2 regions of the Caulobacter sp. GW822-FHT07D08 genome follow, and region 1 is predicted to be linked to the other one. Evidence: predicted binding sites of a transcription regulator. Region 1 holds the regulator's gene; the other holds the start of a gene.
The links. Region 1 encodes LexA, which represses DNA repair genes until DNA is damaged. Its sites were predicted from a motif close to ATGTTCNCNANNTGTTCT; they were not measured.
Positions count from the first base shown of each region.

Region 2: a site for LexA is predicted at 3,926-3,943, ahead of recA (recombinase RecA). Genes of this name have one in related genera too.

Region 1 covers NZ_JBXAKU010000004.1:112,068-118,410, forward strand. Annotated here, with positions in the region: gene gltX (glutamate--tRNA ligase) at 1-672, opposite strand, end outside; gene AC1RJ9_RS09360 (ComEC/Rec2 family competence protein) at 835-3,018, shown strand; gene AC1RJ9_RS09365 (isocitrate lyase/PEP mutase family protein) at 3,060-3,815, shown strand; gene lexA (transcriptional repressor LexA) at 3,888-4,592, opposite strand; gene AC1RJ9_RS09375 (class I SAM-dependent methyltransferase) at 4,764-5,555, opposite strand; gene AC1RJ9_RS09380 (lysophospholipid acyltransferase family protein) at 5,633-6,199, opposite strand; gene trpC (indole-3-glycerol phosphate synthase TrpC) at 6,308-6,343, opposite strand, start outside.
Region 2 covers NZ_JBXAKU010000001.1:508,212-514,554, reverse strand. Annotated here, with positions in the region: gene alaS (alanine--tRNA ligase) at 1-2,447, opposite strand, end outside; gene recA (recombinase RecA) at 2,751-3,821, opposite strand; gene AC1RJ9_RS02275 (EAL domain-containing protein) at 4,101-5,708, shown strand; gene AC1RJ9_RS02270 (DUF885 domain-containing protein) at 5,755-6,343, opposite strand, start outside.

The sequences.
Region 1 (6,343 bases):
CGCCTGATAGATCAGGCTCTGGCGGGCGGCGTTGTTCAGGTGGTCGTCGCCGCGGATCACGTGGGTGACCCCCATGTCGTGGTCGTCGACCACCACGGCGAGGTTGTAGGTCGGCGCGCCGTCAGCGCGGAGCAGGACCAGATCGTCCAGCTCGATGTTCTTGAAGGTCACCGGACCCTTGACGAGGTCATTGACCACGGTCTCGCCGTCCAGCGGGCCCTTGAAGCGGATCACGTGGGGGACCGACAGGTCGCCTTCGGGCGCATCGCGCCACGGCGAGCGGATGGCCTTGCCTTCGGCGCGGGCCTTCTCGCGGGCGATTTCCAGTTCCTCGACGGTCATCCAGCAGCGATAGGCGCGGCCCTTGGCGAGGAGTTCATGGACCACCTCGACGTGACGCGGGGCGCGGGTGTGCTGGAACACGACCTCCTCGTCCGATTCCAGGCCCAGCCAGTTCAGGCCCTCGAAGATCGCCGCGACGGCGGCCTCGGTCGAGCGTTCGCGATCAGTGTCCTCGACGCGAACAAGGAACTTCCCTCCCGTATGGCGTGCATATAACCAGTTGAACAGCGCCGTGCGAGCGCCGCCGATATGCAGGAAGCCGGTGGGCGAGGGGGCGAAGCGCGTGACGACGCCCGTCGAAACGGGGCCGGTGGAGGTGGGGTTCGACATGGGCTTCAAAACTGTGGGGCTGGACGCCGAAATGGCGTTGACGAGCACGAACCGCAAGGCGGCTTGGGCGGCGCGTCTTAGCACGCCGCTTCGTGCCGGACCTAGCGGTTTTCCGCGTCGCGGCGAACTTGGCTCATCCGTCAAAAGCACAAGGGTTTCCGGATGTTAGGCGTTGAAGCGGCCGAGACGGCGCCGTCGGCGTCCGCGCCCCGCCTGTCATGGTCCGCCGTGAAAGCCGCGCTGCTGACGGAAGGGCGAGTCAATCTGGATCGGGCGTTTCTTTGGACGCCGGTGGCGTTCGGTCTCGGCGCGGCGGCCTACCTGGAGGTTGGCGTTGAACCCTCGCTCTGGATGCTGGCCTTGGCGACCGGATCACTGGCGGCGATCTGGTGGGTCTGCCAGCGCTGGAACGCCCCGCGTGGCCTTGTCGTGCTGGCCAGCCTGGCCGCGTTCGGGGCGGCGGGCGGTCTCGCCGCTAAGATCCGCAACGATCGCGTAGCCGCGCCGCTGATGGCGGGCGAGCGGGTCGTGCGACGGGTGGACGGCTTCGTGGTCGACGTGGTCAGTCCTGGCGCGGGCGGGCCGCGCCTGCTGATCGCGCCGGTGGCGGTGTCAGGCCTGCCGCCCGAACGGACACCGCGCCGGATCCGGGTGACGATCGGTGAGAACCAGACGCCAGCGCCGGGCCAGGCCGTGCACCTGCGCGCCATGCTGGGACCGCCGCCGCCGCCGGCCGCGCCGGGATCCTACGACTTTGGTCGCGACGCCTGGTTCGACTCGATCGGCGGCGTCGGCTTCGTGATCGGCGAACTGGGGACGACGCGGCTGGATCCGCCGCCCTTGAGGTTGCGCCTGACCATGGCGGTCAACGCCTTCCGCTGGAGCCTGGCCCAGCGGATCCTGGCGCGGATGGGCCCCAGCAGCGGCGGCATCGGCGCGGCCATGGTCACCGGCCACGAGGCCTGGATCACCGAGGATCAGACCGAGGCCATGCGCGCCTCGGGCCTGGCGCATATCCTCTCGATCTCGGGCCTGCACATGGCCATCGTCGGCGGCTTCGTGTTCGGCGCCGTGCGGCTGGGCGTCGCCGCCTGGCCGTGGCTGGCCTTGCGGGCGCCGGGCAAGAAGATCGCCGCCATCGCCGGCCTCGCCGCCGTGCTGGGTTACCTGGTCATCTCCGGCGCGCCGCCGCCGGCCGAGCGCTCGGCGATCACGGCGAGCGTCGCCTTCCTGGCCATTCTGTTCGACCGCCGCGCCATCACCCTGCACGGCCTGGCGGTCGCGGCGCTGCTGATCTTGGCGATGAAGCCCGAGACCGCCGGCGAGCCGGGCTTCCAGATGTCGTTCGCCGCCACCGCCGCCCTGGTGGCCCTCGCCGAAAGCTGGCCTCGGCCGGTGAAGGAGATCTCGACGCCGTGGTGGATCCGCTGGCCGCAGGCGGGACTGACCTGGCTGGCGGCCTCGGTCGCCGCGAGCCTGGTGGCCGGCCTGGCTACCGCGCCCTTCGCCATGCAGCACTTCAACCGCGTCGCGGTCTGGGGCCTGCCGGCCAATCTGGCGGTCGCGCCGCTGTCGTCTTTCGTGATCATGCCGTTCCTGGCGGTCGGGACGCTGTTGGAGCCGTTCGGCCTGGGCGCGCCGTTCCTGGTCCTGGCTGGTTGGGGGATCGACGGCATGGTCGGAATCGCCAACGGCTTCGCCGACGCTCATGGCGCCCAGCGGATCGTGGCCAGCGCGCCGCCGCAGGTGCTGGTGATCGCCTTCCTGGGCCTGATGATCCTGTGCCTCTGGCGGGGGCGGTTGCGTTGGATCGGCGCGCCGCTGGCCCTGGCGGTGGCCCTGTGGCCCAGGCCCGCCGCGCCGGACGCCTGGATCGCCGCCGACGGGGCGACCGCCGCCGTCCGCTCGGGCGACGCGGCCGTGCTGTTGCGCACCGACGCCAAGCGGTTCGGAGCGGAACTGTGGGCGCGACGGCGCGGCCTGACCCCGGCGACCTGGAGCCTCTATGCCTGCGACAAGCGGATCTGCGCGCCGCAACCGGGCGCCCCGGTGCGGCTGTCTCTGGCGTGGAGCCGCAAGACACCCGACGCCGAGACGCTGGCGGGTCTCTGCGTGCGCAGCGAGGTCGTGGTGATCCGCGCCCCGGCCCCGGCGCGCATGCCGCCACTGTGCGCCGACACCGTGCTGCTGACAGCCGAGGATTTCGCGAGGGGCGGGGCCGCGGAGCTCTATCGTCGGCCCGATGGCTGGCGCATCGTCTGGGCTCAGCCCCTGCGTGGCGACCGGCCGTGGAGTCGTCCAGCGGGGAGCCGCCTGCTGACAGCCGATGTCACCAGCGCCCGCTAACCTTGTCGGAGCGCGGGACGCAATCCGCCGGAGGACCTGTCATGTCGAACCCTTTCGTCGCCCGCCGCGCCGCCTTCCGCGCCCTGCACGCCGACGGCTGCTTCGCCCTGCCCAATCCGTGGGATGTCGGCGGCGCCAGGCGTCTGGAAAAGCTAGGTTTCAAGGCGCTGGCCTCGACCAGCGCCGGCATGGCCTGGGCGATGGGCAAGGACGATGGCCAGATCACCCGCGATGAGGTCATCGATCACCTGCGCATGTTGTGCGCCGCCACCGACCTGCCGGTGAACGCCGACTTCGAGAACGGCTTCGCCGACACGCCCGAGGGCGTCGGCGAGAGCGTGACCCTGGCCATCGAGGCCGGCGTGGCGGGTCTGTCGATCGAGGACTGGTCGGGCTCGACGCTCTACGACCTGCCGGTCGCCGTCGAACGTCTGAAGGCCGCCCGCGCGGCGATCGACGCCTCGGGCCAGGACGTGATCCTGGTCGGTCGGACCGAGGGTTATCTGCGCGGAAACCGCGACCTCGCTCCGACCCTGGAGCGGCTCAAGGCTTACGCGGAGGCGGGGGCCGACTGTCTCTACGCGCCTGCGGTGACCGATCCGGAAGAGATCCGGGCGATCGTCCAGGCCGTGGCGCCCAGGCCGGTCAATGTGCTGTTCTGGGGGCCTGAGATGTCTGTCGAGAGCCTCGGCGCGCTGGGCGTGCGCCGGGTCAGCACGGGCGGCGCGCTGGCCGCGGCGGCCTGGGCCGGGTTCGACGCCGTCGCCAGGCGGCTGGCGGAGGAGGGGCGGCTCTAAGCGTCACCCGATACGAAAGGACCCCGATCCTCGGATGACGATCGGGGCCGAATTTCAAGCGCTCCGAAGCGCCTAGTGATACCGGCGGATCAGCCCCACCAGCTTGCCCTGCACCTCGACCTGGTCGGGACCGAAGATGCGGGTCTCGTACTTGGGGTTGGCGGCCTCCAGGGCGATCGAGCCGCCCTTCTTGCGCAGACGCTTGAGGGTGGCTTCCTCGCCGACCAGGGCGACGACGATCTCGCCCGAGGTGGCGGTGTCGCCTTTCTTGATGATCACGTAGTCGCCGTCGAGGATGCCGGCCTCGATCATCGAGTCGCCTTGCACCTCGAGAACATAGTGCTCGCCATTGCCCAACATGGATTCGGGCACCGGCAGACGTTCGCGCTCGTGCTGGATGGCGTCGATCGGCGTGCCAGCGGCGATCTTGCCCAGGATCGGCAGTTCGCGGCTGTCATTGGCCGGCGCGGCGGATACGGAGGCCGATGACGGCGCGCCGCCGCCTTCGAACACCTGCGGCCGGAAGGCGCCTCGCCCCTTGGGCGGGGCGGCCGTCGTGGCCTGCTGCGGCAGCTTCACCACTTCCAGCGCGCGGGCCCGGTGAGCGAGACGGCGAATGAAGCCGCGTTCTTCCAGGGCCGTGATGAGCCGGTGGATGCCCGACTTGGACGCCAGGTCCAGGGCCTCCTTCATCTCGTCGAAGGACGGGGAGACGCCGGTCTCCTTGATCCGCTCGTGGATGAACATCAGCAGTTCGTGCTGCTTGCGGGTGAGCATGTCGACCTCGGCTGGAACGCGGAACAAACCGCAAACCTCGCGAATGTTCTCTAGGCGTTCCGCCTCAAAGTCAAGTCGAGCGTTGCTGCTGGCCAAAAGTCCAGGAAATTCAAGGGTTAGAGCCTGAGGCTTCGGAAAAGGCGACCAGAATCAAAAGCTTAACGAAAGCTTTCAGGCGCGCTTGCGGGCGATGATGATGTCCTGGTCCTGCATCGGCTGACGGCGCCAGACGCCGAGGGCCTGGTTCAGGACGTCGAGGTTGAGCGCCTCGTACTGCGCCAGGATCGGCTCCAGGTCGTAGCCGATCACCGCCTCCGGCAAGTCCGGCGTCGCGGTCCAGCAGCCGTCCAGGGCATGGACGAAGTCGAAGGCGATCTCGCCGGCGCCGGTATTGGCGCGGGCCTCGTCGTCGATCAGGTACCAGGAGACGATGCTGGTCCCGCCAGGCTTCAGAACCCGGGCGATCTCGCGGGCGAACTGGGCCTGATCGGCGGCCAGCAGGTGGGTGAACACCGAGCCTAGCCAGACATAGTCGAAGCTGGCGTCCGGATAGGGGAAGACGAAGGCGCTGGCCGGTTGCGAGCCGCCCGGATTGTACCGGTCGCTGTGCATGTCGGCATGGGTGAATTCGAAGCGCGGGTCGCCGACGGCGATGTTGGCTTTGCACCAGTCGATGGCCTGGGCCATCACGTCGAAGCCGGCATAGCGGCCCGACTCATCCAGATAGTCGACCAGCGGCGCGGCGGCGCGGCCGATGCCGCATCCGACATCGAGGATGGCGTGGCGCGGCTGCAGGCCGGCGGCGACGAACAGTTCCTTGAACTGCTGGCCCACGCGGACGAAATCGGCGTCGGCGGCGCCGACCAGACTCCAGAGCTCCCGCGGGGCGGCGACGGAGTCGGACGGCGGCGGTGTTGGCGTTGGCGAGAGGGCGCGCCGCAGCTTGGAGAGAAGGGCCCGCATCCGATTCCTTTCAACGAAAGAGCGGCGCGGACCCTAGCGAGCGACCAGGCTTCAGCCAACCCGGCCGTTGATCCACCCTAGGGGATGGTCTTCAGTTCCGGGTGCTTGGGCGTGATGGGCGCATAGAATGCCGCCAGCGTCGCCAGGTCCTTCTCGTAGTCGCCGCTGGGGATCATCGCCGGACCCAGGCCCACCACCTTGCGCTTGTAGTCCATGAAGCCGGGCACCATCGGCACGCCAGCCTTCAGGGCGATGTTGTAGAAGCCTGTTTTCCAGCCGCCCGCCTTGCCGCGTGTGCCCTCGGGCGCGATCGTCAGCATGAATTCGTCGCGGCGGGCGAACTCGTCGGCCATGGCCTGGACCGTATCGCGTGACTGGGAGCGGTCGATCGGCACGCCGCCCAGGTCCTTCATCAGCGTCTTGAACGGCCAGCGGAACAGCGAGGCCTTGCCCATGAAGCTTAGCTTCAAGTTCAGGGCGTCAGCCGCGCCCAGGAAATAGACGAAGTCCCAGTTGCTGGTGTGCGGGGCGGCGATGATCACGAACTTGCGGGTCGTCGTCGGCGCCGAGCCTTCGATCGTCCAGCCCTCGCGCTTGAAAAAGGCGACGAGGGACCAATTCACCACGCGGGCGACCCAATGCATTCGCGCTTCCTCGCGTGGCGTCGCCGGCGTCGCGGCGCGGCGGCTTTCTTGTTGAGGCGACTGTGAGCGGACGAGGCCGAATACGCTAGATGGCGCGTACCCGATCCTTTAGCCGAGCAGAACGCGCGTGGCGGCCGTGACGTC
Region 2 (6,343 bases), on a different contig from region 1:
TCGCTTGTGCCAACCAGGGCCACGACGCCCGAGGTCAGCTGCTTCTTGAACTCCTCGGCGACGCCGCGCAGCTCCTTGCCGCCGACGCCGTCCAGGACACGGGCGATCAGAGCGACGCCATTGACGTCTTCCGGACCCGCCGCCGCGCCGCCGCCACCGCCCAGGGCCAGCTGCTTCTTGGCTTCGGCCAGTTCCTTCTCAAGACGCTTGCGGTCGGCGATCAGGGCGTCGACGCGCAGCGTCACCTCGGCCACCGGAGTCTTGAACTGGTCGGCCAGCGACTTGGCCACGCCCGCCTGGTCCAGCAGGAAGCGGCGGGCCGCCTCGCCGGTCAGGGCCTCGATGCGACGCACGCCGGCGGCGACACCCTGCTCCGAGACGATCTTGAACAGGGCGATATCGCCCGTGCGGGCCACGTGGGTGCCGCCGCACAGCTCGACCGAATAGGCCTTGGCCTCATCGCTCAGCGACTTGCCGAGCGTGAGCACGCGGACGCTGTCGCCGTACTTTTCGCCGAACAGGGCCACGGCGCCGGCCTCGATGGCCTCCTGCGGGGCCATTTCCTTAGTCTCGGCCGGGACGTTCTGGCGGATGACCGCGTTGACCTCGGCCTCGATCTTGTCGAGCTCCTCGGCCGTCAGCGGGCCGCCGTGGCTGAAGTCGAAGCGCATGCGCTCGCCGTCGACCATCTGGCCTTTCTGGGCGACGTGCGGACCCAGCACATGGTGCAGGGCGGCGTGCACCAGGTGAGCGGCCGAGTGGTTGGAACGGGTGGTGTGGCGGCGCTCGGCGTTAACCGAGGCCACGACCTGGTCGCCGACCTTCAGATCGCCCGACAGTTCGACGCGATGCACATAGAGCTCACCGGCCTGCTTCTGGGTGTCGATCACGAGGTTCTCGCGACCGTTGGCTTCCAGTACGCCGGTGTCGCCGGCCTGACCGCCGCTCTCGGCGTAGAAGCTGGTGCGATCCAGCAGCACCTCGACGGTCGCCCCGCCCGTGGCGCTTTCGACCTCGACCCCATCGACGACGATCGCCTTCACGACGCCCGTGGTCTCGGTGGTCTCGTAGCCGACGAAGTTCGTGGCGCCGGCCTTTTCCTTGATCGCGAACCAGGCGGCCGCGCCGGCCTGCTGGCCCGAGCCGGCCCAGTTAGCGCGCGCCATGTCGCGCTGCTTCTGCATCGCCGCGTCGAACGCGTCGGTGTCGACGGTCAGGCCCTTGGCGCGCACGGCGTCCTGGGTCAGGTCCAGCGGGAAACCGTAGGTGTCATAGAGCTTGAAGGCGGTCTCGCCGTCCAGCACGCCGCCGGCGGTCAGGTTGGCGGTCGCCTCGTCCAGCAGGCCCATGCCGCGACCCAGGGTGACGCGGAAGCGCTCTTCCTCCTGGCGCAGGGTCTCGACGATCGAGGCCTCGGCGCGGCGCAGCTCCGGATAGGCCTGGCCCATCTCGGCCACCAGGGTGGGGGCCAGACGGTGCATCAGGGGCTCCTGCGCGCCCAGCAGATAGGCGTGACGCATGGCGCGACGCATGATGCGGCGCAGGACGTAGCCACGGCCTTCGTTCGACGGGGTGACGCCGTCGGCCAGCAGGAACGAGGACGAGCGCAGGTGGTCGGCGATGACCCGGTGCGAAGGCGCTTCCGCGCCTTCGGCCTTGACGCCGGTCAGTTCGACGCTGGCGGCGATCAGGGCCTTGAACAGGTCGACATCGTAGTTGTTGTGCACGCCCTGCAGCACGGCCGCGACGCGCTCCAGACCCATGCCGGTGTCGATCGAGGGCTTGGGCAGCGCGACGCGCTCGCCGCCGGCCAACTGCTCGAACTGCATGAACACCAGGTTCCAGATCTCGATGAAGCGATCGCCGTCCTCATCGGGGCTGCCCGGAGGGCCGCCAGGGATGCCTTCGCCATGGTCGAAGAAGATTTCCGAGCACGGGCCGCAGGGGCCGGTGTCGCCCATCGACCAGAAGTTGTCGCTGGTCGGGATGCGGATGATGCGATCGTCGGACAGGCCGGCGATCTTCTTCCACAGGTCCGCCGCCTCGTCGTCGGTGTGGTAGACCGTGACCAGCAGCTTTTCCCTCGGCAGCTTGAACTCGCGGGTCAGCAGGGTCCAGGCATGGTGGATCGCCTGTTCCTTGAAGTAGTCGCCGAACGAGAAGTTGCCCAGCATCTCGAAGAAGGTGTGGTGGCGGGCGGTATAGCCGACATTGTCCAGGTCGTTGTGCTTGCCGCCGGCGCGGACGCACTTCTGCGAGCTGGCCGCGCGCGGATAGGCCGGGGTCTCGGCGCCGGTGAACACGTTCTTGAACGGCACCATGCCGGCATTGACGAACAGCAGGGTCGGATCGTTCTGCGGCACCAGCGGCGCCGACGGAACGACGGCGTGATCGGCCTTGCCGAAATAGTCGAGGAAGGTGCTGCGGATCTCGTTCAGGCTGGGCATGAGCGTCTCAAGTCTGGGCGTCCGGCGAGCGGCCGGGAGTCGCGCGCTGCATAGCGCGGTTTTTGGCGAAGGGGAAACCGACTCGGCAGATGGGGGCTCGGGACGGAGCGGAAAAGGGCGGGTTGGGCGCGCCGATGCTCCCCCGCGATGCGGGGGAGCATCCTCGTCCGACGAACGAAAAAGGCCGCCTGGCATGGGGTCCAGGCGGCCTGCGATCGCGGCCCTCGCGGCGGTCCGGCCGCGGGCGTGTTGAAGGCGGGGACGCCCGGGGTCGGGCGAGGGCCGCGAAACCTCGCGAGGAGACTATTCCTCCTCGCCGTCCTCCGGGCCGCCGACCAGAAGCTCTTCCTCGATCTTCTGCGACGACTTGCGAACCGCGGCCTCGATGGAGGCGGCGACGTCGGGATTGGTCTTCAGGAACTCGCGGACATTGTCGCGGCCCTGGCCGATGCGCTGGCTGCCGTACGAGAACCACGAGCCGGCCTTGTCGATGATCCCGGCCTTGACGCCCAGGTCGATGACTTCGCCCAGCTTGGAGATGCCCTCGCCGTACATGATGTCGAACTCGACCTCGCGGAACGGCGGGGCGACCTTGTTCTTGACCACCTTCACACGAACGTTGTTGCCGATGATCTCGTCACGCACCTTCACCGATCCGGTGCGGCGGATATCCAGGCGCACCGAGGCGTAGAACTTCAGCGCGTTGCCGCCCGTGGTCGTTTCCGGGCTGCCGTACATCACGCCGATCTTGTGACGGATCTGGTTGATGAAGATGACGATGGTGTTGGCCTTGTTGATCGAGGCGGTCAGCTTGCGCAGCGCCTGGCTCATCAGACGGGCCTGCAGGCCCGGCAGGCTGTCGCCCATCTCGCCTTCGATTTCAGCCTTCGGCGTCAGGGCCGCGACCGAGTCGATCACGACGATGTCTACGGCGCCCGAACGCACCAGGGTGTCGGTGATCTCCAGGGCCTGTTCGCCGTTGTCAGGCTGCGAGACCAGCAGATTGTCCAGATTGACGCCCAGCTTGAACGCATAGCCCGGATCCAGGGCGTGCTCGGCGTCGACGAAGGCGGCGGTGCCGCCGGCCTTCTGGACCTCGGCCACCACGTGCAGGGCCAGGGTCGTCTTACCCGAGCTTTCAGGGCCATAGATCTCGATGATCCGCCCCTTGGGCAGGCCGCCGATGCCAAGCGCGATGTCGAGGCCCAGCGAGCCCGTCGACACCGACTCCATCTCGACCTTGCCCTTTTCGCCCAGCTTCATCACCGAGCCCTTGCCGAACGCGCGGTCGATCTGGGCGAGAGCCGCCTCTAGCGCGCGTTGCTTGTCGCCTTCTTCTTTGCCCACGAGTTTCAAAGCCGCCTGACTAGCCATTGTTGTCCGCCCTCTATCCCATGATTCCGGTCGCCCGATCGGCGCTTCCCGCGCCGCGTCCCAACGACCTGTGGAACATGATCAAGTCGTACGCCCTTTGTTCCACGTTCGCAAGATGTTCCCCTCCATAGAAACGACCGTTTCTGTCGTAGGTCATAATGTCGCACCAGCGATAACCGGATATGAGGTCGCCCGTCCCGGCCCGAAACGGCTCTTTAAGTCCCGTCATGCCAGCTTCGCCGCTTCTTGGGGGCCCGGTTTTCTGGGGGGACTACCGACTTGTCTATCGATCCGCGTCGCCTTCTGGGCCTGGCGTTCGCCAGCGCCGATCTCCTCGTCGAACTGCAAAACGGCCGCGTGCGCCTGGTGCTGGGCGCCGCGCAGAAGGTCATGGGCCAAAGCGAGGCGGGGCTGACCGGCAAGGTGTGGCCGCACCTGTTCCACCCCGATGACCAGCCGTTGATGGACGCCATGCTGAACTGCGCCGACGACGGCGTGCGCCGTGGTCCGGTGGTGCTGCGCCTCGGTGGCCCCGGAAATCGCCACGTCCGCGTGATCCTGCGCGCCCTGCCCGAGAACGACGGCCGGGTCTCGCTGGCCGTCACCGCCGCCCAGTCGGCCGGTCCGCCGCTGACGGCCGGTACGCTGCATCCCCGCGAGTCGTTCGACGACATCGCCAAGGGTCTGTTCGAGGCCGCCCGCGTCACCGGCCTGGAGCTGGAACTGGCCATGGTCGAGTTCGCCGGCCTGGAGACGATGCGTGACGGCCTGCCGCCCGGTGAGGCGGTCGCCCTCGACATGCGCGTGGCCAGCGCCGTGCGCGCCGAGTCACACGGCGGTTCGGCCGCCACCCAGCTGTCGCCCGATCGTTTCGCCCTGCTGCGCACCCGCGACGACCGTCCGGACAACATGATCAAGCGCCTGACCCGCATGGTCAGCGCCGAGGCCCGCGCCCACATCGTGCCGCTGGAGGCCGGCGGCAGCTCGGCCCGCGCGCTTCGCGCGCTTCGCTACGCCCTCGACGACTTCCTGCGCGAGGGCCTGAAGGACATGCCGCCGATGACGCTGTCGGAGGCGATGAACCGGTCCGTGAAGCGCACCCTGGCCCGCGCCGGCGCCCTGGGCGTGGCTGTCAGCCAGCGCCGCTTCAACCTCGCCTACCAGCCGGTCGTGTCGCTGATGACCGGTCAGGCGCACCATCACGAGGTGCTGGTGCGCTTCGAGGACGGCGGCAGCCCGTTCGCCCTGATCCGCATGGCCGAGGAATTCGACCTGATCGAGGAGCTGGACCATGCCATCGTCGAACAGGCGGTGAAGAAGCTGTCCAACGACCAGGACCGGAAGCTGAAGCTGGCGGTGAACGTCTCGGGACGAACGATCGTCAACGAGACCTTCGTCGACCACGTCGGCCGCCTGCTGTCCAAGCACGACGAAGCCAAGGGCCGGCTGATCTTCGAGGTCACGGAGACGGCCGCGATCGACGACCTGCCGCGCGCCAACCGCCATATCCAAAGCCTGCGCAGCCTGGGCTCGATGGTCTGCCTGGACGACTTCGGCGCGGGCTCGTCGTCGTTCGCCTATCTGCAGCAGCTGTCGCTCGACATCGTCAAGATCGACGGCCGCTATGTCCGCGAGTTGGCCGACAATGGGCGCGATGGCGCCCTGGTGCGTCGTCTGGTCGAGCTGTGCCAGGATCTGAAGATCCGCACCGTGGCCGAGATGGTCGAGACGGTGGAGGTGGCCGATATCGTCCGCGCGGCCGGCGTCGACTTCGCCCAGGGCTGGCTCTATGGCAAGCCAGCCGACAAGCCGAGCCCGCCCTTGCGCCCCACCCCCGCGGTCGCCGCGGTGGCCCGCCGGACAGGAGCGTCGGAGAGCTGGGGGTAGACCATAACCCTCCTCCCCCGCCTGGGGGAGGAGATTTCCAGCTAGCTCAGGCCTTGCCGCCCTTGCTGACGATGTAGTCGTCGATCACGCGTTCCAGCGTGGTCAGCGGGGTCATGCCCGAGAGCAGGCCCGCGTCGTGGAACTCGCGGATGTCGAACTTCTTGCCGAGCGCCTTCTGGGCCTTGGCCCGGGCCCGCAGCCAGACGATCTTGCCGATCATGTAGCTGCAGGCCTGACCCGGCCACACGACGTAGCGTTCGATCTCGGTGATCGCGCCGCTCTCCTCGTCGCCCATGGTCTCGGCCATGTACTTCACGGCCTGCTCGCGGCTCCACTTCTTGTAGTGCATGCCGGTGTCGACCACGAGGCGGACGGCGCGGAACAGGGCGTCGTGCAGCATGCCGATGTGACCGCGCGGATCGGTTTTGTAGATGCCCATCTCGACGGCCAACTGCTCGGAATAGAGCGCCCAGCCCTCGGTGTAGCCCGAGAAGCCGATGATCTTGCGGATCATGGGCAGGCCCTTGGCCTCGTTCGAGATCGACAGCTGCAGGTGGTGGCCCGGGACGCCCTCGTGCACCGTCAGGGTGGTCAGGGTGTACTTGGCCTGTTCCTTGGTGTCGCGCAGGTTGATC